2 regions of the Nonomuraea insulae genome follow, and region 2 is predicted to be linked to the other one. Evidence: predicted binding sites of a transcription regulator. Region 2 holds the regulator's gene; the other holds the start of a gene.

Region 1 (10,404 bases), on a different contig from region 2:
CGAGGCGTTCGACAAGGTCGCCCGGGTGCTGGGCCTGCCCTTCCCCGGCGGCCCGTACATCGACAAGGCCGCCCGTGACGGCTCGGGGACGGCGATCGCGTTCCCGCGCGGCAAGGCCGACGACGGCACGCTCGACTTCTCCTTCTCCGGGCTCAAGACGGCCGTGGCGCGCTGGGTCGAGGCCCGCGAGGCCTCCGGGCAGTCCATCCACGTGCCCGACGTGGCCGCCTCGTTCCAGGAGGCCGTGGTCGACGTGCTGACCCGCAAGGCGCTGCAGGCGTGCCGGAAATACGACGTGCACGACCTGCTGATCGGCGGCGGGGTGGCGGCCAACTCGCGGCTGCGGGCGCTGGCCCTGGAGCGGTGCGAGGCGGCCGGCGTACGGCTGCGGGTGCCCCGTCCCGGGTTGTGCACCGACAACGGCGCCATGGTCGCTGCCCTGGGCTCCGACCTGGTGGCGGCCGGCATCACGCCCTCCACCCTGGAGATCCCGGCGGACTCCTCGCTGCCGATCACGACCGTGCACGTCTGAGCTCCGCGCGCCCGCGGACGGCGCGCAGGCGCAGCGCCAGCGCGGCGGCCGCGAGCAGCGAGAACAGCCCGATCTGCCACCAGGCGGAGTCGCTGCCGCCCAGGGGCCGGTCCAGGATGTGGTTGACGGAGTGGAAACTGTTGGCGAACACGAATCCGGCCAGCAGGACCGCGATCACGTCGCGCCACCACAACGCGCACAACATCATCAGCCCGAAGGCGATCTGGAAGACACCGGCATCGTGCAGGAAATGCGTGTGGTTCGGGAAGCCGGCCCATTCGGCGAAGCCCGCCGGGTCGATCCGCATCCACACGCCGGCGACGAGCATCATTCCCGCCGCCACGACCATGGTGATCTTTACGAACATCCGTCCGCTCTCCTTTCACCTCTGAGCAACGGACGGTCGTGACCCCCGGAACGTGACGGCGAGGGTTGTGATCCGCGCCACAACCCTCGCGGTCAGTCCTTGGACCTGGTGGGGCGGAGCAGGGCCTCGGCCAGGGCCAGCATGGTCTCCTCCAGCGCGCCCAGGCGCTTGGTCAGGTCGTCGGTCGCGGGCTGGACGATGCCGGACACCGTGCCGGTCAGCTCGTCGTGGTCGGGACGGGACCTGACGAGCTCCGTGAGCGCGTCGGTGGCGGCGGTCAGGCGCTCGGCCTGCTCGCCCGAGTGCGCCTGGATCAGCTCGCCGACCCGCTCCGGGATGGCCAGGGCGGCGGGGAGCTGGCTCACGCGCTGGTTGACGGCCTCGATGCGGTCGTCCACAGACTCCAGGTGCTCGCCTGTCTGCTCGGCGCGGGTGGCCAGGCCGTTGAGGTGGGTGTCGAGGCCGTGGAAGCGGGTGTCGAGCCCGCCGAAGTGGCCGTCGACGGTGTCGAAGCGGCTGCTCATGTGCTCCTCGGCCTCGCCCAGCCGCTCGTCGATGGCGTCCATCTGGTTGTCGAGCTTGTTGAAGCGGCCCTCGTTGCGGGTGGCGCTCTCGCTGATGCGCTCGTCGAGTGAGGCGGAGCGGGCGTCCACGCGTACGTCGAGCGCGTCGAACCGGTCGTCGTGGCGGCCCAGGTGCCCGTCGAGGGTGCCCAGCCGCTTGTCGACCGCGCCGAGATGGCCGTCCATGGACACCATCCGCTTGTCCACGCCGCTCATCCTGCCGTCGAGCCCGTCGAGCCTGGTGTCGATGTCGGCCAGGCACTCGTCAGCGGACTCCAGGCGGCTGTCGAACCCGGTCAGCCTGGTGTCCAGGCCCGCGAGCCTGCCCTCGGCCCGTTCGAGCCGGGAGTCCACGCCGCTGAGCCGGGCCGTCAGGCGCTGCTCGCTCTCGCCGAGTTGCACGGCGAGGTGCTGGTCGGTCTCGTCGAGCCTGGTGGTGAGGCGCTGCTCGACGTCGGACAGGCGGGTGGTGAGCTGTTCGTCGGCCTCCTTGAGCCGGCCGACGAGGCGCTCGTCCGCCTCCAGGAGGGCCGTGGCGAGGCGCTGGTCGGTCTCGTCGAGCCGGGTGCTCAGGCGCTGGTCCGTCTCGCCCAGGCGGGCGCTCAGGCGCTCGTCGGTCTCGTCGAGCCGGGCGCCCAGGCGCTCGTCGCTCTCGTCGACCCGGGTGGTCAGCTCGACCATCGACTTGTCGAGCCGGGTGAAGCGGCTGGCGGCGGCCTCCATGCTGGAGTTGAGCCCGGCCAGCTTGGTCGCGAACTCGGACATGCCCTTGGTGATGCCGTCGGTGGTGTCGAGCACCGACTGCAGCCGGGTCAGCGCCTCGTCCACGCTCTCGCCGACGGTGCCCAGGTCGGCCCACAGGCTCGGCAGCTCGGCGACCGGGGCCACGCGGGTGTCGACCTCGCCCACCTTCTCGCCGACGGCGTCCACGTGGTCGCGTACGGCCTCCACGTGTTGCGCGAGGCCCTCCGCCCACATCGGCGGCTTGGCGGAGATCTCGTCGAGCCGCCCGTTCACCGCCTCCAGGGTGCCGCTGAGGCCGCCGAGCTCGCGCTCGCGCACCTCGCGCAGCAGCCACTCCATGCCTTCGAGCCGCTGGCGGATCTCGTCGAGCACGGCGCCCTGGGTGCGTTGCTCGTAGACGTGGTCCTGGGCGGCGCGTGCGAGCAGATCGCGCATCCGCTTGGGGACGGCTTCGGATACGGCCGTCTGAAGCAGGGTGGTGTGGTTGGAATGATCCACCGAAAGCTCCTTCGCTCGCCGACGGTCTGCCGCGCAGCGGTGGGGTAGGTCCGGTTCAATGACGTGAAGAGCGAGAACGCGGTCAGCCGCATTAGGGGGAGAAACTCCCGCCCGCCCACCTTAGCCTTTCGATCAAGGTCCGTCAGGGGTGAAGTGAAAGATCGACGTTAACGCTTGGATGGGCGGTTCCGGCAGGTCAGAGGGGCTTGCAGAGGAGAACCGATGGTTTGTCGAGAATTCTGGTCAGGACGATGACCGCTTTATTGGGGCCGCTGAGCCGGAGGTCGGCGCGGAGGCGTTCGATGTCGATGGCGGAGGCGCGCTTTTTGATAGTGACATTGCCGATTTGTCGCTCACGGAGTATGGCGCGGAGCCTTTTCAGAGAGAAAGGGAGAATGTCCTCTATTTCGTATCTGGCGGCCCATGGGGTGTCCGTCGCCTCGTCCGCGGTGATGTAGGCGATCATCGGGTCGAGCAGCCTGCCGCCCACCAGTTCGGCCACCTCGCCGACGAGGTGGGCGCGGATGGCGGCGCCGTCGGGCTCGTAGAGGTAGCGGCCTGCGGGGCCGACCGGGGCCTGGACGCCGGTGGCCGTCAGGGTGTGGCCGCCGGGCAGCAGGGTGGCCCGCCTGTCTCCGTTCTGGCCGCTCCAGAGGGTGGCCTCCTTGACCTCCCCCTTGTACGAGACCCACTCGGCCTCCGCGCCCTCCGGGATGAACTCGTAAGGGAGGCCGGGGGCGACCTTGAGACACGCCAGCCCCGCCCGGGAGAGCAGGCCGAGCACCACCGGCCAGGGCGGGGAGTAGGCCATGGGGTCGAAGGTCCTGCCCCTGCCCGTCCGCCGCGCCGGGTCGGCGAACAACACGTCGTACGCCTCCGGCTTCACCTCCGCAGCGTCCCCGGCGTTCACCGTCACCCGGTCGCCCAAGCCGAGCGCCTCGGCGTTGGCCCTGGCCACGGCGACGGTCAGCGGGTCGGTGTCCACTGCGGTCACGGCGCAGCCCGCGCGGGCCAGGGCGAGGAGGTCGCCGCCGATGCCGCAGCAGGCGTCCATGACGTGGGGGGTGCCGTCGTAGAGGCTGAGCAGGCGGCGGGCGCGGTGCTCGGCGACCTCCGTCCTGGTGGACTGCTCCAGGCCGTGCGGAGTGAAGTACATCACCCCGGCGTCCTGCCCGAACTTCGCCCTGGCCCGCTCCCTGAGCGCCGCCTGGGTGAGTGCGGCGGAGGTGAGGGCGGCGTCGTAGGTCTTGCGCAGCGTGGTCGCGGCGGCGACCGGATCCGCGCCCGTCAGCTCTCCGGCCTCCGCGAGAGCCCGCCCGCCGCGCGGGGTCAGCAAGTCGGTGAAGGCGTCAAGGTCCACGTACTCTGACGTTAGCGGCCCTTGACGTCAGCGGGCGCCGCGAGCATGAACGTTTGGCTCTTATCGCTCTCAGCAGACGCGTTCGTGTTGACTGTCAAGCCCCTCTTGCATATGTTTCCTGTTGGCACTCTCCCCTTGAGAGTGCCAACGTGCGACGAGGCAGGTCTGACACCCGCGACGGCAGGCCCAGCTGGTCGCCTCTTCTAGATCAAACAAATCTGAAGGGGAGGTCCGATCGTGACGACCGCCACCAAGGTTCCCGTTAAGCCGCTCGGCGACCGCATTGTGGTTCAGCCGCTTGAGGCAGAGCAGACCACCGCTTCTGGCCTGGTCATCCCAGACACAGCCAAGGAGAAGCCGCAAGAGGGCAAGGTCCTCGCGGTGGGCCCGGGCAACTGGGATGAGGACGGCGACAAGCGGATTCCGCTCGACGTCTCTGAGGGCGACATCGTCCTCTACAGCAAGTACGGCGGCACCGAGGTCAAGTACGGCGGCGAGGAGTACCTCGTGCTCTCCGCCCGCGACGTTCTCGCGATCATCGAGAAGTAGGCCGGATGTGTCGAGCCCCGGGCGCTCTTCAGGGCGGCCGGGGCTTTCGACGCTAGGAGAGGACTTTCAGCAATGGCGAAGATCCTGGAGTTCAACGAGGACGCCCGCCGCGCGCTCGAGCGCGGTGTGAACGCCCTCGCGGACGCCGTCAAGGTAACCCTCGGCCCGCGTGGCCGCAACGTCGTCATCGACAAGAAGTTCGGTGCGCCGACGATCACGAACGATGGTGTCACCATCGCTCGTGAGATCGAGCTGGAGGAGCGCTACGAGAACCTCGGCGCCCAGCTCGCCAAGGAAGTAGCCACCAAGACCAACGACATCGCGGGCGACGGCACCACCACCGCGACCGTCCTGGCCCAGGCCATGGTCCGCGAGGGCCTGCGCAACGTGGCGGCCGGCGCCTCGCCGCTGTCGCTCAAGCGCGGCATCGACAAGGCCGCCAAGGAGATCAGCGACAAGCTGCTCGCCAGCGCCCGGCCGGTCGAGGACAAGAAGGAGATCGCCAATGTCGCGACGATCTCCGCTCAGGACGCGCAGATCGGCGACCTGATCGCCGAGGCGTTCGACAAGGTGGGCAAGGACGGTGTGCTCACCGTCGAAGAGTCCAACGCCATGGGCATGGAGCTCGAGTTCACCGAGGGCATGCAGTTCGACAAGGGTTACCTGTCGGCCTACATGGTGACCGACCCCGAGCGGATGGAGTCCGTCCTCGAGGACGCCTACATCCTGCTCACCCAGGGCAAGATCGCCTCCATCGCGGACTTCCTGCCGCTGCTGGAGCAGATCGCCCAGACGAAGAAGCCGCTGCTCGTGGTCGCCGAGGACGTCGAGGGCGAAGCCCTGGCCGTCCTGGTCACCAACAAGATCCGCGGCACCTTCACCTCCGTGGCCGTCAAGGCCCCGGGCTTCGGCGACCGCCGCAAGGCCATGCTGCAGGACATCGCCACCCTCACCGGTGGCCAGGTCGTCAGCGAAGAGGTCGGCCTCAAGCTGGAGCACGTCGGCCTCGAGGTGCTCGGCACGGCCCGCCGCGTCGTCGTCACCAAGGACGCCACGACCATCGTCGACGGCGCCGGTGACGCGCAGGCCATCGAGGACCGCGTCAAGGAGATCAAGATTGCCATCGAGCAGTCCGACTCCGACTGGGACCGCGAGAAGCTGCAGGAGCGTCTGGCCAAGCTCGCCGGCGGTGTGTGCGTGCTGCGTGTCGGCGCCGCCACCGAGGTGGAGCTGAAGGAGAAGAAGCACCGCCTCGAGGACGCGATCTCCGCGACCCGCGCCGCGATCGAGGAGGGCATCGTCTCCGGCGGTGGCTCCGCGCTCATCCACATCTCCAAGGAGCTCGACGACCTCGGTCTGTCGGGCGACGAGGCCACGGGCGTCGCCATCGTGCGTCGTGCGCTGGTCGAGCCGGCCCGGTGGATCGCCGAGAACGCCGGCCTCGAAGGTTACGTGGTGACGCACAAGATCGCCGAGCTGAAGGCCGGCCACGGCCTCAACGCCGCCACCGGCGAATACGTCAACCTGCTCGACCAGGGTGTCATCGACCCGGTGAAGGTCACGCGCTCGGCCGTGCAGAACGCGGCTTCGATCGCGGGCATGCTGCTCACCACCGAGGTGCTCGTGGTGGACAAGCCCGAGGAGGAGGCCCAGGCCGCCGGCCAGGGTCACGGTCACGGCCACGGCCACTGACCGCGCTCTCCGCCTGTTTACGGCCCGCACCCTGTCCGGGGGTGCGGGCCGTATGCGTTTTCGCGGCCGTACGCTGGTCGCGGACCGGGTGTGAGGGGGCGGGATGCGGTATCGGCGGGCGGTGGAGCGGTTGCGGATGCTGGCGGAGGAGTGCGAGCGGACCAAGCGCATACCGGCGGACGAGCCGTTCCTGCGGGAGGCGTACGTGTTCGGCGACCTGTTGGACGGGCCCGACACCGTCGAGGTCCTAGAGGTCGTGCTCGTGCTGAACCTGCCTCCTGAGGAGGTGGCCTGGGAGACACAGCCGCCGGGGACCACGTGGCTGGTCGACTTCCTGCGCCTGGGCAAGGGCGGGATCGCGTACTGGTGGCGCTCTCATCGGGATCCGGTGGCCAACCACCGCATCCGGGAGCCCGTGCGGTTCTGGTCGCTTGAGGGGGTCGAGAAGGGGGTCCTGGAGGCGCTGCGGGAGCGGCGGTTCGAGGTGGCGCGCCGGGCCGCCGGTGGCGGGGAGCCCGCGGTGGCTCAGGTCGAGGGGGATCTGGGGACGGCTCTGGAGCACCTGCGGGCCGTGCACGAGGCGTACTGGGATCGGCGGTGGCGGCGGGAGCATCGGGGGCCGGCGCGATATCCGGAGCATCACCTCTGGGAGGCCGTGCAGGGGTATCTGGATCTGCTGGACGCGCGCGACGAACGCACGAACGATTGATTTTCGGCAGACCGGTTTTCGATCGTTCGAGTTCTTGTGGGTCTCTGATCATCCGATGAATGATGACAAAAAGTGGTCCGTCCGCAACGATCTGGTCCCGTTTGGATCTTGGGGGTTCTGGACGAGATGGGGGGAAGTGGGGGGAAAAGTGGATTGTTGGAGTAAACCGGAACAGTGCGATAAGCGTCTGATTCTGGCAAATGTCGTGCATACCGGGTTATCGGATGAAACATTATGTCAATATTAGGGCTTAGTGTGCTCGGTTGATTACTGCTCGTTATCGTCGCTTCAATGTGACCAATCCGTAGCCGTTCGCTATGACGACAGGCCGGATCAGTGCGGGCATCATGCCTAACGTGAGCGAGGGAAGCGTCGCCGACGCCAAAATTGGGGTAAGGCTCGCGTCGAGACTTCCGGCACGGACGGATGACTCCGACCTTAGGGAACTGACGAGCCTCGCCGTGCAGGGAGATCGCAGTGCGATCGAATCTCTGCTCGGTGAGTTGCGTCCGATGGTGGTGCGGTATTGCCGCGCCAGGCTGGGCAGGGTTTCAGGGCAATATCACATTGCCGATGACGTAGCCCAGGAGGTGTGCATCGCGGTGTTGTCCGCGCTGCCGCGATACCGGGACATGGGGCGCCCATTCGCGTCCTTCGTGTTCGGGATCGCCTCGCACAAGGTGGCTGATGCGCTACGAAGTTCAGTGCGGTCGGCCGTGCCGACCCAGGATCTGCCCGACGGGCCGGATGAGCGGCCAGGGCCCGAGGAGACGGTGGTCCGCTACATCGAGGTGGAGCACGCTCGGCGACTGCTGGCCAGGCTGCCCGACAATCAGCGCGAGTTGCTGTTGTTGCGGGTGGTGTCGGGGCTGTCGGCCGAGGAGACCGGTAATGTACTCGGTATGTCACCGGGTGCGGTTCGCGTCGCCCAGCATCGGGCGCTTGCGAGGTTGCGGCAGATGGCCGAGCTGGAGTCGGCTTGACGCCTGAAGAAGAGACCGACGCGCTGCTCGATGCGCTCGGTCGTGGAGAGAGGCCTGACTCAGGCGATCCGGCAGCGCGGTTGCTGGCCGTGCTGCTCGATGATGTCGATCAGCGGCGTTCCTCCGTGTCGATGACACCGTCGACATAGCCTCTGGCGTAGTCCCAGCTGACGTAGTCGGCAGGGTCAGGGTGAAAGGCCGGCTCGTGCACCTGGGGCTGGCCTTTCTCGATCATCTGTTTCAGGTTGCCGCGCAGCAGCTCCCAGTCGAAGAAGTGCTGCTCGCCGCATTCCGGGCAGTCGAGCACGAGCCCCAGCACCCCCTGCGGTTCCAGCAGGGAGCGGAAGACCTCGACGTCGGCGAGGTCGGTGATGGCCTCGTCACGCTCGGCCGCGGTGAGGGGCTCGGCGTCGTCGAGCGCGCCCATCGCCGAGGAAGGGTCGTTCGGGTCGTCCGCGAACGGATCGCGGGGGACGTCTTCCAGCACCTTCCCACCATATGACCGAAGCGGCCCGCGCGGTGGGGATTACCTCAGCCATCCACGTCTGGCAGCCTCGACACCTGCGTGAAAGCGGGATTGAGCGCCCAACTCGGTCATGGCGTCGGCGAATCGAGCGCGGACCGTACGGACCGAGATCCCGAGCTGGCGGGCTATCGAGTCGTCGCACATGCCCTGCGCGGCCAGGCGCAGCACCTGGACCATGCCGTCGCCCCTGCGGCCCCAGGGGAGGGGCAGGGCGCGGCCCCACAACTCCTCGAAGAGCGAGCGCAGCATGCCGACGACGACCGAGGTGCGTACGAGATAGAAGTTGTAGGCGTGGTCGGGCAGGTTGCCGCCCCAGTGCGCGGGCAGGCCGGCGACCTCGGGGCCGGCGGTCATGAACCAGCTCGGCAGGCGGTCCAGCGTGCGTATCTGGCCGCCGGTTTCGACGAGGCGGGTCAGCTGGTCGCGTACGCCGGGCAGGACGAGGGAGGAGACGGGAATGATCGCGCGAACCGTGAGAAGTTTTCGTTGTTGCGCGTCAATCCATGGATCCGCAAATTTCCGAGCAAAGTCGGTTATGGTGCGCTCGTCGGGAACTGCGGTGAGTAATGTCAAAGGCGGCGAATGGGACTGTATGGAGAGGCCCACCACGCTCTCGTACAACACGTCCGCGCCGCTCGCCATCTCCACCGTGAAAGGGCCGCTGCGATAGTCGCGGCCGGCGTCGTAGTCGCGGATCAGGCCCCGGATCGAGCCGAGTGCCGAGTCGATCATCCGGCTCTCCTCGGCGAGCCGGTCGAGGCGTTCGGCGATCACCCGGCCGAGGGCCGCCGCGGGGTGTCTGGCCAGGTACTGGCCTGATTGTTCGTCGATCACGCCCAGCTTGACGAGGTCGTCGAGCTGACGTCCGACCTTCTCGACCGGTCCGTCCATGGCCTGCGCCAAATCGGTGCGGGTGGCTTTGTGCAGGCGCAGCACCGCCGAGTAGAGCGCCGTCTGGGCCGGGTCGAGACCCAGCGTCTCAAAGGGATCTGACACGATTCGGGGTCCATTGCGCATTATGGGCGGCTCCGTTGGGGGACACGGGCGTGCCGCGAGGATAACCCCGCATTGCGCCTGTGTCCGCTGGTTGCGCCGACTTGTTGGACGCGAGATGTAACTTCGTGCAGTTGCACGTTTTCACATTGCGGTGTGCCGCTGAGTGACGCAGGCTTTACCTAGCGTCGGCATCCAGCAAGGGCGCGGCGGCCACGGCCATCAGGACGCGGAGGGGGGTTCGGTGGTGCGGTGCGCCGCCGGGCTCGGATGCCGGTGGCCGGGGGAAGGGACGGATCACCGACCGTCCCTTCCCCCGGCACTTTGTGGCCGGGGGCCGGCCTGCTCATGACCGCACTTTCGTGATGACGGTCGCCAGATACCGCCGTCTTCCCCCCCGCTCCTCCAGACGACGGCACTCCCTCGCATGCGTTTTGGGGCCAGGCCCTAGACTTAGCTGAATCAATGCGCAGAGGCAGGAGGGGGCCGCGGCATGTCCAAGTTCACCGAGATGGGTTTGACCTTCGATGACGTGCTGCTGGTGCCGGGATACTCGGACCTGCAGCCGGGGGAGGCCGACACCCGGTCCCGGTTGTCCAGGGGCATCACGCTGTCCATTCCGCTGGTCTCCGCCGCCATGGACACCGTCACCGAGGCGCGCATGGCGGTCGCCATGGCCAGGCAGGGTGGCATCGGGATCCTGCACCGCAACCTGTCGGTCGAGGAGCAGGCGCAGCACGTGGACCTGGTCAAGCGGTCCGAGGCCGGCATGGTCACCAACCCCGTGACGTGCAGCCCTGACGACACGCTGGCCGACGTGGAGCGGTTGTGCGCCACGTACCGGATCTCCGGGGTGCCGGTGACGGACGTGTCAGGCACGCTGGTCGG
Region 2 (10,404 bases):
CACGGGTCGGCCGAGTAGCAGGCGCCTTCGGCGTTCACGAACCCGAACGCGTAGTTGAGGTGGGTGAGCTTGGCGGCGGCGCCCGTGACGTCCACGTCCCTGACGTGATAGTTACGGCCGTAGACACCCCATTGGACGAAGTACGCGACCCGCTTGAAATCGGAGTCGGCCTCGGCGGGCACGGAGACCGCCGAGAGGCCGAGTAAGAGCGACAGTGCGATCAGGATCTTCTTCTTCACGGAGCGACTCCCGTGCACTCATATAGGAAACTTTCCTATAAGTTAGACGCGATCGTAGAGCCGCTCCTCGCCACCGTCAACGATCCGCGCGACCTCGTCAGGACTGGACAGCAGCCCCCAGGCATACGGGGGGTCGGAGAACAGCGACAACACCAGGTCGGCGATGTCCTGCCTGGTGGTGGCGGCCATCAGCAGGCTCACGACGTGCTCGGGCGGCGGCTGCAGGAACGCGTTCGTCCAGTCGGTCACCGGCGCCCCCGCCTCCCACATGCGCTCCGCCGTCGTACGGGCGAACGCCGCGTCGTACGGCCCGCCCGCCGCGATGGCGTCGGCCGCGATCCAGGCGCACTTCGAGCCCAGGTTCGCGCCCTGGCCGGTGATCGGGTCGTTGACGATCCAGGCGTCGCCGACGGCCAGCGCGATCCGGCCGCTCGGCAGCTCGGCCACCGGCCGGCGTACCGTGGGCGTGATCGCCCCCTGCAGCACGTCGTCCGGCCCCAGCAGCTCGAACGCCCCCTGATCCACCCGCTCGGCCAGTCGCGGCGCGTGCTCGCGCATCAGAGCGAGCAGCGTGGCCGGGACCTCCTTCCACGGTGTCGTGGCGAGCGGCTCCAGCGGACCCCCGGGAATCCCCTCGACGAGCACGGCGGACACCACGCCCTCCCGCGTCACCATCGGCGCGCGGAAGATCTCCCCGACGCCGCCCGAGATGTTGTAGGAGAAGAGGGAGCCCAGGTCGAGCCCGCGATAGAGCCCGGCCGTCAGCACCCGCTGCGGCCTCCCGTACGGAGAACGCCCCGGATCGCGCGGGAACAGCTCACCCACGGAACGCCGCCCCGCCGCCACCACCATCAGCTCGTGCCCCCGAGACCAGCGGTCGACCTGGGCCGCGTCCGGCTCCGTACCGGAAAGCACGATCTCGCCGCCGCGGTCGGCGAAGTCGTCCATGAACGCGGGCAGCAGCAACCGGAAGTCGACCGCGTGGAACGGCTCGGCGACACTGGCCGTGAACTCCAGCGGCGGTTCGCCCTTGATCGAGAGCTTGGCCGTGTTCATGAGCGAAGCGGGATCCCGGAAGTGCTCGCAGCCCAGCTCCCGCTCCCGCGCCTGCGTGTGGCCCATCCTGGCCACCGTGCCGGGCAGCCGCGCCGCCCGCATCGACTCGGCGTCGCGCTCGCAGTAAAGCGTTGTCTCGACGCCGAGTTGTTGTAACCGCAGCGCGAGGGTCAAACCTGAGATGCCCGCCCCCACGATGCCGATGCCTGCCATGGCGATTTCCCCCTTTTGCCGGAATGTCTCCAGTGGACGCCCCGGGGTTTGCATTTGGATTGGAGCACCCTTGAGAGGGCGGCAAACTGGAGAGGTGCCATCCACCCTGCCTGACGGCGATCCCGCGCCCACCTCGGGCGAGCTGCCCGACAGCGCCCTGAGGGGCCTCGGCGAGCGCCCGTTCGGCTTCTACGTGCACGTGCCGTTCTGCGTGACGCGCTGCGGCTACTGCGACTTCAACACCTACACCGCCGCCGAGCTGGGCCCGGGCGCCTCGCACCGCGACTACGCCGACACAGTGGTGGAGGAGGTACGCCTCGCGCGCCGCGTCCTGGGCAGCGCCGACCTGCCGGTGGAGACGGTGTTCTTCGGCGGCGGCACGCCCACCCTGCTGCCCCCGGAGGACCTGGCCAGGATCCTGGCCGCGATCGACTCCGAGTTCGGGCTGCGGCCGGGCGCCGAGGTCACCACGGAGGCCAACCCCGAGTCCGTGGACCCGTCCTACCTGGAGAAACTGCGCCACGGCGGGTTCAACCGGATCAGCTTCGGCATGCAGAGCGCCCGTGAGCACGTGCTCCAGGTGCTCGACCGGCGGCACACGCCCGGCCGGGCGGCGCAGGCCGTAAACGAGGCGAAACAGGCCGGGTTCGAGCACGTCAACCTGGACCTGATCTACAGCACGCCGGGCGAGAGCGACGACGACTGGCGGGCCTCGCTGACCGCGGCGATCGAGGCCGGGCCCGACCACGTGTCGGCGTACTCGCTGATCGTCGAGGCGGGCACCCGGCTCGCGGTGCGGATCCGGCGCGGCGAGCTGCCCATGCCCGACGACGACGTGGCCGCCGACCGCTACCTGATCGCCGACGAACTGCTGGCCGAGGCCGGGTTCCACTGGTACGAGGTGTCCAACTGGGCCCTCACCGAGGAGGCCCGCTGCCGGCACAACCTGCTCTACTGGACCGGCGGCGACTGGTGGGCGGCCGGGCCCGGCGCGCACAGCCACGTCGGCGGCACCCGCTGGTGGAACGTCAAACACCCCGCCGCCTACGCCCAGCGCCTGGCCGGCGGCGTCTCGCCCGCGCACGCCCGCGAGGTGCTCGGCCAGGAGGATCGCGAGGCCGAGCGGCTCATGCTGGAGCTGCGGCTGATCTCCGGCTACCCGCTGGCCGAGGTGGCGCCCGCCGCCCGCACCGCCGTGGCGAGCGCCCTGGCGCGCGGGCTGCTGGAGCCCGGGCCGTTCAGGGCGGGGCAGATGGTGCTCACCCTCCAGGGGCGCCTGCTGGCCGACGCCCTCGTCAGGGATCTCCTCGTCTAGGTGATCATGCGGATGGCGAACGGGTAGCGGTACCTGTCGCCCTTGTTGGTGGCGATCGCGGCCTGGATGTGGAAGATCAGGGACAGGATCCAGACGACCGGCAGCACGAGGATGCCGATGAAGACCACCGTCAGGATGCCGCCGATGAGGTAGCCGATGAACATCGTGATCTGGAAGTTGAGCGCTTCCGCCGCCTGGTCCCTGACATAAGGGGACTCGTCCTTCTTCATCAGGTAGATGATGAGGGGACCGATCCAGGAGACCAGCAGGCCGAGCAGGTGGGAGAGCATCGCCATGGTGGTGTCGTCGCTGCCGGGGCGGGGGCCGAACCTGCCGGGGATGTACGGCTCGCTCGGGCCCGGAGGGTAACCGTAGCCGGGGGGCTGCTGGCCGTATCCGGGCTGACCGTAGCCGGGTTGGCCGTATCCGGGCGGTGGCTGCCCGTAGGTCGGCACGGACCCGGGCTGCTGGCCGTAGGGGGCCTGCTGGCCGTATCCAGGCTGACCGTAGCCGGGCTGGCCGTAGCCGGCCTGCGACCCGGGCTGCTGGCCATAACCGGGCTGTGAGCCGGGTTGCTGGGGATATCCGGGTTGCTGGCCGTATCCGGGCTGTTGGCCGTACCCGGGCTGTGAGCCGGGTTGCTGGCCATAGCCGGGCTGCGAGCCGGGCTGCTGCCCGTATCCAGGCTGCTGCGGGCCGGAGCCCTGGTGCGGTGGGATGTCGCTGGGGGAGACTCTGCGCGTGGCGTCGTCGTCGGGCGCCGGCTGGGGCGGGTCCTGGCTCATGATGCCTCCGTAACGAAGTCGATCAGTTCCTCGACCCGGCCGAGCAGCTCCGGCTCCAGGTCCGTGTACGTCGAGACGGCGCCGAGAATCCGCCGCCACGCCGCCGCGGGCTCGATGCGCCAGCCCAGGGCGGCGATCACGCCCTCCTTCCACGGCACCCCGCGCGGCACGTCCGGCCAGGCGGGGATGCGCACCACCGAAGGCTTCACCGCCTGCCAGATGTCGATGTACGGATGGCCCACCACCAGCACATGCGGCGAGGTGATCTGGGCGGCGATCCTGCTCTCCTTGGAGCCGGGCACCAGGTGGTCCACCAGCACGCCCAGGCGGCGCCCCGGCTCGGGGTCGAACTCCGCCACGATGGCGGGCAGGTCGTCCACACCTTCGAGGTATTCGACCACAACCCCTTCGACCCGAAGGTCATGGCCCCAGATCTTCTCCACGAGGGCGGCGTCGTGCACGCCCTCCACGTAGATCCGGCTCTGCTTGGCCACCTTGGCGCGCAGCCCCTCCACGGCGATCGAGCCCGACGCGCTGCGCCTGGGCTCGGCGGGGGCGGCGGCGGGGCGTACCAGGGTCACGGGTTTGCCGTCCAGCAGGAAGGCGGCGGGCGCGAGGGGGAACAGGCGGCGCCTGCCGAACCGGTCCTCCAGCGTGACGGCCTCCTTGTCGCAGGCCACTATCGCGCCGCAGAAGCCGCTGTCGGCATCCTCCACGACGAGCTCCCGTTCTGCGGGCACTTTCGGGATCTTCCCCTTGCCCGGCCGCCGCCAATTTCCCGCCAGCACATCGCCCTCGTACACACGGGGACCGTAGCAAATCACCCGCTGACCGCAAGGCGCTTACGGGCGCCACCGCGGCGGATCAGCACCGCGAGGGTGCCGGCGATCGCGGCGAGCAGCCCGGCGCCGGGGAGAAGGATCAGCGCGGCCGTCCCGCTGGTGATCCCGCCGACGGTGGAGAGCACGTCGCGGCCGACGCCGTACCGTACGGTGGCCTGCTCCTTGTTGACGCAGGTGAGCTGGTAGTCGCCCTTGGCCGGGGCGTTGATCACCAGGAACTGCTCCCACACGGCGTCTCCCACGGTGACCGTCTGGGTGCCCGCGGACTTGGCCAGCTTGGCGCCGCCGGTAATGGAGCAGTCGTAGGAGACCTGGGTCTCGCTGGCGATGTACACGGCGGGCTTGGCGGCCGGGTCGACCGGCACCGTGACGCTTTCGCCCGACGCGAACGTCTTGGTCGGCGCCATGGCCGCCACACTGCCCAGCACGCCCCCGCCGAACAACACCACGCCGGCCACCGCGCACACCACGAACACGCCCCAGGCCGCGGCCAGCCACCACAGGCTGGGCTTTATGGCTTTGGAGTCGATTCGTGGCGGAAATTGGGCTTGTTGGCCGTATTGTCCGTACTGAGGTGGCGGGCCGAATTGGGTTTGCTCGCCGTGCTGCGGCGGTTGCCCGTACTGCGGCTGCGGCCCGGACGGCGGTTGCCAGTACGGCGGCGCCTGACCGGGCTGTGAGCCAGGTTGCGGGCCATAGCCAGGTTGTGAGCCAGGTTGCGGACCATAGCCGGGCTGTGAGCCGGGCTGCGGACCGTAGCCGGGTTGTGGACCGTAGCCAGGCTGTGAGCCGGGTTGCGGGCCGTAGCCGGGCGGCGGGGGCTGAGGAGGTCGCGGCTGACCGTGGTGTGGCCCCTGCCCTGGCGGGGGGCCGTACGACGGGGGCTGGGAATCGTCGGTCATGTGGGCAAGTGTGAGGCCTGTCGCTTCCAAGAAGCTAGAAGCAGGATGGGACACGGTGTTATCGCACCTTGTGGGCGAGAGCCGTACACTTGGCACTCGGGAACACAGAGTGCTAGGCGCCGCGTTTCCTGATAAGGACAGAGGCAGGAGGTGAGCACGTGCTCGACGATCGGAAGCTGGCGGTGCTCCGCGCCATTGTCGAAGACTACGTGTCCACCAACGAACCGGTGGGCTCCAAGGCGCTCGCCGAGCGTCACAACCTGAAGGTCTCCCCGGCGACGGTCAGGAACGACATGGCCGCTCTCGAGGAGGATGGCTACATCACCCAGCCGCACACCAGCGCGGGCCGAGTGCCGACGGACAAGGGCTACCGTCTGTTCGTCGACCGGCTCTCGCAGGTCAAACCCCTGTCGGCGGCCGAGCGCAGGGCGATCGAGACGTTCCTCGCCGGCGCGGTCGACCTCGACGACGTCGTCACCCGCACCGTCCGGCTGCTCGCGCAGCTCACCAGGCAGGTGGCGGTCGTGCAATACCCGACGCTGACGCGTTCGACGGTCAGGCACGTCGAGCTCGTCCCGCTGAACGACCGGCGGGTCATGCTCGTCCTGATCACCAACACCGGCCGCGTCGAGCAGCGCGTGGTCGAGCTGCCCGAAGTGGTCGAGGACACCCGCATCGCCCACCTGCGCGCCGTTCTCAACGCCTGCCTCGACGGCTGCGGCCTCGGCAACGTGCCGGAGCTGGTCGCGGACCTGCCGGAACGGCTGCCCCTCGAAGACCGGCCCGTCGTGGCCACGATCCTGTCCGTGCTGCTCGAGACGCTGGTGGAGCGGCACGACGAGAAGATCGTGTTCGCCGGCGCGGCCAACCTCGCCGGCGCCGACTTCACCGTCGGCCTGCGCGACGTGCTGGAGGCGCTGGAAGAGCAGGTGGTCCTCATGCGGCTGCTCGGCGAGACTTCCACAGACACCCCGTCCGCGCTCACCGTGCGCATCGGCTCGGAAAACCCCTACCTGCGGGGGACATCCGTCGTCGCGACCGGATACGGTTCTGGCGACAACCAACTGGCCCGGCTCGGTGTGCTGGGGCCGACCAGGATGGACTATCCCGTGACGATGGGCGCCGTACGCGCGGTGGCACGCTACGTCAGCCAGATCCTGGCTGCATCATAAGAGGTCGATAAGTGGCAAACAGCGACTACTACGCCACCCTCGGGGTGCGCCGTGACGCGAGTCAGGACGAGATCAAGAAGGCTTATCGCCGCCTCGCCCGTGAGCTGCATCCCGACGTGAACCCCGATCCTGAGACCCAGGAGCGGTTCAAGGAGATCACGCAGGCTTACGAGGTGCTGTCCGACCCGAACAAGCGCCAGATGTACGACCTGGGTGGCGACCCCTTCGGCGGCGCGGGAGCAGCCGCCGGCGCCGGTGGATTCGGAGCGGGCTTCCCGTTCAGCGACATCATGGACGCCTTCTTCGGCACGGCCGGCGGCACCCGGGGGCCGCGCTCACGCGCCCGCAGGGGCCGCAACGCCACCATCCGGGTCGAGCTCGACCTGCGCGAGACGGCGTTCGGCACCACCCGCGAGCTGGTCGTCGACACGGCCGTGCTCTGCGAGGTGTGCCACGGGGCCGGCGCGGCGCCGGGCACCCACCCCGACACCTGTGACATGTGCAACGGACGCGGTGAGATCTCCCAGGTCACCCGCTCCTTCCTGGGCCAGGTCATGACCTCGCGGCCGTGCCCGCAGTGCGGCGGCTTCGGCTCGATCATCCGCACCCCCTGCCAGGAGTGCTCCGGCGACGGCCGCGTGCGCACCCGCCGCACGATCAAGGTCCGCATCCCCGCAGGCGTCGAGGACGGCACCCACATCCAGCTCGCCGGTGAGGGCGAGGTCGGCCCAGGCGGCGGTCCACCGGGAGACCTGTTCCTGGAGATAGTCGAACGCCCCCACGAGATCTTCGAACGGCGCGGCGACGACCTGCACTGCACCGTGCAGCTCCCGATGACCGCCGCCGCCCTCGGCACCGTGCTCGCCGTGGAGACGCTCGACGGCTCAGAAGAGGTCGACGTCCGCCCGGGCACGCAGTCCGGCCAGGTCATCACCATGTACGGACGCGGCGTGCAGCGCCTCAACGAGTCCGGCAGGGGCGACCTGCTGATCCACGTCAACGTCGAGACCCCGACCCGCCTCGACACAGCCCAGGAAGACCTGCTCCGCGAACTGTCCAGGCAGCGGGGTGAGGAGCGCCCGCCTGGCAAGTTCGCACCGGGTCAGCAGGGTTTTTTCTCCCGCCTGCGTGACGCCTTCAACGGCCGTTGAGCGCGCCTGTCTTTCTGGCCGAGGAACTCGACGGCCCGGAACTGACGCTCGACGGCCCCGAGGGGCGCCACGCGGCCTCCGTACGCCGGCTGCGTGCCGGTGAGCGGGTGGACCTGACCGACGGAGCCGGCGCGGTGGCCGAATGCGTCGTACGCGAGACAATGAAGGACGCGCTCACGCTAGACGTGCTGCGCCGCTACGACGTCGAGGCGCCCAGGCCCCGGCTCGTGGTCGTCCAGGGGCTGCCCAAGGGCGACAGAGGCGAACTGGCCGTCGAGATGATGACCGAGGCCGGCGTGGACGTCATCGTGCCCTGGGCGGCCTCACGCAGCATCACGCAATGGAAGGGCGACAAGGTCGCCAAGGCGCTGGGCCGGTGGCGCTCCACGGCCCGCGAGGCGGGCAAGCAGGCCCGCCGGTTCCACCTGCCCGAGGTAGCCGACCTGGCCTCCACCGCGCACGTCGAACGGCTGCTGTCGGAGGCGGCGCTGGGGCTGGTGCTGCACGAGGAGGCGGCCGAGCCGCTGTCCGGGGTGTCCCTGCCCGTGGGCGGCGACATCGTGATGGTCGTGGGGCCGGAGGGCGGGGTCTCTGAGCAGGAACTGGCCGGGTTCAGGGCGGCCAAGGCGGTGCCGGTGCTGCTGGGGGCGACGATCCTGCGTACGTCCACGGCCGGGGTGGCCGCCGCGGCGGTGCTGCTCAGCCGTACGGGGCGCTGGTGAGAGGTGCTTGACGGCGGCGCTTTCACATGAGGTGCCGGCCCGTCAGGGCGTGGTCTGGGCGTCCAGGAGGGGGCTGATCACTTCTGCCGGCGTCTCCGTCACGTCGTCGGGCGGCGGGCACTCCTCGGGGGGACACGCCGACGGCTGCACGGTCGTCTCCTCCGCGGTCGACGTGGGCGAGAACGACGGGCAGTCCGGTGGCGGCTCGATCTCGTCGGTGAGAGCCGAGGGGCAGTCGGTGGGCGTGGGACTTGCCGAAGGCGACGACGACGGCCTGCTGGTCGACTCGGCCTTCTTCGTCGGCCGCGGCGTCGGGGGCGCCGAGGTGTCAGGGGGGATCACGACCGGCTGCGACTGGATGGGGGCCGGCTCCTTGGTCGGCGGCTGATGCGAGCGGGTGGTGGAGGAATTGGACGGGAGCTTGGAGCTCTCGTCGTCCACGATCTGCACGGGTTTCTGGTCGATGATCTGCGAGCGCAACTGGGGAACGGCCATCACGATCGTCCCCGCCACCAGCACAGCGCTGGCGGCGGCCGCACCCGCACGCCACCAGAACAGATTGCGCCCGCCACGCCGTCCGATGCGGGCACGGATGATCTCCAGTCCTTCCGGCGAGGGCACGACCGCGTCCGCCTCCGCGCGGAGTGCACGGCGCAGCAGATCGCCGTACTCGTCGGGGGGCTGGGTCATGACATTTTCTCCAGGACCGATCGCAAGGCGGCCATGCCACGTGCCGTGTGGCTCTTGACCGCGCCCTTGCTGATGCCCATGGCGTGGGCGATCTCAGCTTCGGACAGATCACCGTAGTAGCGGAGGACCAGTGCTTCTCTCTGTCGGGTGGGAAGGGCACGTAACGCCTCGATGACGGCGGAGCGTTCCAGCTCGCCGATCGCGCCGTTCTCGGCGCTCGGGGCGTCCGGCATGCCCTTGGGGGCGTACTTCTCGACGACCGCGCGGTGCCGCAGCACGGACCGGGACCGGTTGACGACAGACTGACGCAGGTAGGCGAGTGCTTTGTCGGGGTCACGCAATCTGCGCCAAGCGCCATGGATGGCGACGAACGCATCCTGCACGACTTCCTCAGCTGTTGCAATGTCGCGCACCAGCAACACGGCGAGACGCACCAACGACCGAAAATGCGCGCTGTACAGCGCGGTCACGGCCATGTCGGCATCCCACCCGACCGGCACCGCCCCCAACGACCTGTCGGCCAGAAGGGTTTCGGTGGTCACATCAGTGGGACGCGCGGCCTTCCCAGAGGGTTTACGCTCTTCCGGTTCTTGAGGTGTCCCCGGTTCGTTAGGGTGCATTACCCAGTCGTGTCCTCGCCAGGTGGCGCTCGCCCGACCCTGAATCGTCTTCTTTTTGGCTGAAGTGTCGCACACTCACCCTAACCGTGTGGATCTTCGTACGCACGACACAGGTGATTACCGATTCGCAACGGACTTGCTAACAGCCCCGGCTCGATAGGGTGATCGGGTGAGCGATTGCCTCTTCTGCAAGATCGTCGCCAAGGAGATTCCCGCCGAGATCGTTTACGAAACCGGCAGGACGGTGGCGTTCCGCGACATCAACCCCCAGGCGCCCACGCACGTCCTGGTCATCCCCAAGGCACACCACGCCGACGCCGCGGCGCTCGCCGAGGCCGACGACGGGCTCGCCGACGACGTGCTCAAGACCGCGCACGCGGTCGCCGTCCAGGAGGGCGTGGCCGACGGCGGCTACCGGGTCGTCTTCAACACCGGCGCCGGCGCGGGCCAGACGGTCTTCCACGTCCACGCCCACGTCCTCGGCGGCCGCCCGCTCACCTGGCCGCCGGGCTGATCCTTAAAGACGCCCATCCTTTACGGCACAGCCAACGGCACCCCACCCGCCGACCATGGCTGATGACCTCCAGGGAGACGCTTCTGAACCCCGCACACGGCCGGCCACCGCAACGGCGCAAAGTGGGCCGACTGCGTGGCGACATGCAAGCCATCCGGCCACGCGGCGACGCACAGCGGGCCG

The links. Region 2 encodes HrcA, which represses chaperone genes, less so after heat shock. Its sites were predicted from a motif close to TTGGCACTCTCNNNNNGAGAGTGCCAA; they were not measured.
Region 1: groES (co-chaperone GroES) is a predicted target of HrcA. The motif match lies at 4,186-4,212, and genes of this name have one in related genera.

Annotation. Positions count from the first base shown of each region.
Region 1 is NZ_JBHSPA010000088.1:29,294-39,697, forward strand. It holds gene tsaD (tRNA (adenosine(37)-N6)-threonylcarbamoyltransferase complex transferase subunit TsaD) at 1-532, shown strand, start outside; gene ACFPZ3_RS54875 (hypothetical protein) at 513-899, opposite strand; gene ACFPZ3_RS54880 (hypothetical protein) at 992-2,704, opposite strand; gene ACFPZ3_RS54885 (class I SAM-dependent methyltransferase) at 2,901-4,064, opposite strand; gene groES (co-chaperone GroES) at 4,302-4,613, shown strand; gene groL (chaperonin GroEL) at 4,686-6,305, shown strand; gene ACFPZ3_RS54900 (DUF7711 family protein) at 6,409-7,014, shown strand; gene ACFPZ3_RS54905 (sigma-70 family RNA polymerase sigma factor) at 7,362-7,997, shown strand; gene ACFPZ3_RS54910 (DUF5319 domain-containing protein) at 8,107-8,484, opposite strand; gene ACFPZ3_RS54915 (helix-turn-helix transcriptional regulator) at 8,524-9,519, opposite strand; gene guaB (IMP dehydrogenase) at 10,010-10,404, shown strand, end outside.
Region 2 is NZ_JBHSPA010000022.1:57,317-67,720, reverse strand. It holds gene ACFPZ3_RS16310 (glycoside hydrolase family 18 protein) at 1-239, opposite strand, end outside; gene ACFPZ3_RS16305 (styrene monooxygenase/indole monooxygenase family protein) at 282-1,508, opposite strand; gene hemW (radical SAM family heme chaperone HemW) at 1,603-2,823, shown strand; gene ACFPZ3_RS16295 (DUF4870 domain-containing protein) at 2,820-3,608, opposite strand; gene ACFPZ3_RS16290 (DUF3097 domain-containing protein) at 3,605-4,411, opposite strand; gene ACFPZ3_RS16285 (hypothetical protein) at 4,429-4,926, opposite strand; gene hrcA (heat-inducible transcriptional repressor HrcA) at 5,511-6,524, shown strand; gene dnaJ (molecular chaperone DnaJ) at 6,536-7,675, shown strand; gene ACFPZ3_RS16270 (16S rRNA (uracil(1498)-N(3))-methyltransferase) at 7,672-8,397, shown strand; gene ACFPZ3_RS16265 (hypothetical protein) at 8,440-9,087, opposite strand; gene ACFPZ3_RS16260 (SigE family RNA polymerase sigma factor) at 9,084-9,563, opposite strand; gene ACFPZ3_RS16255 (histidine triad nucleotide-binding protein) at 9,877-10,221, shown strand.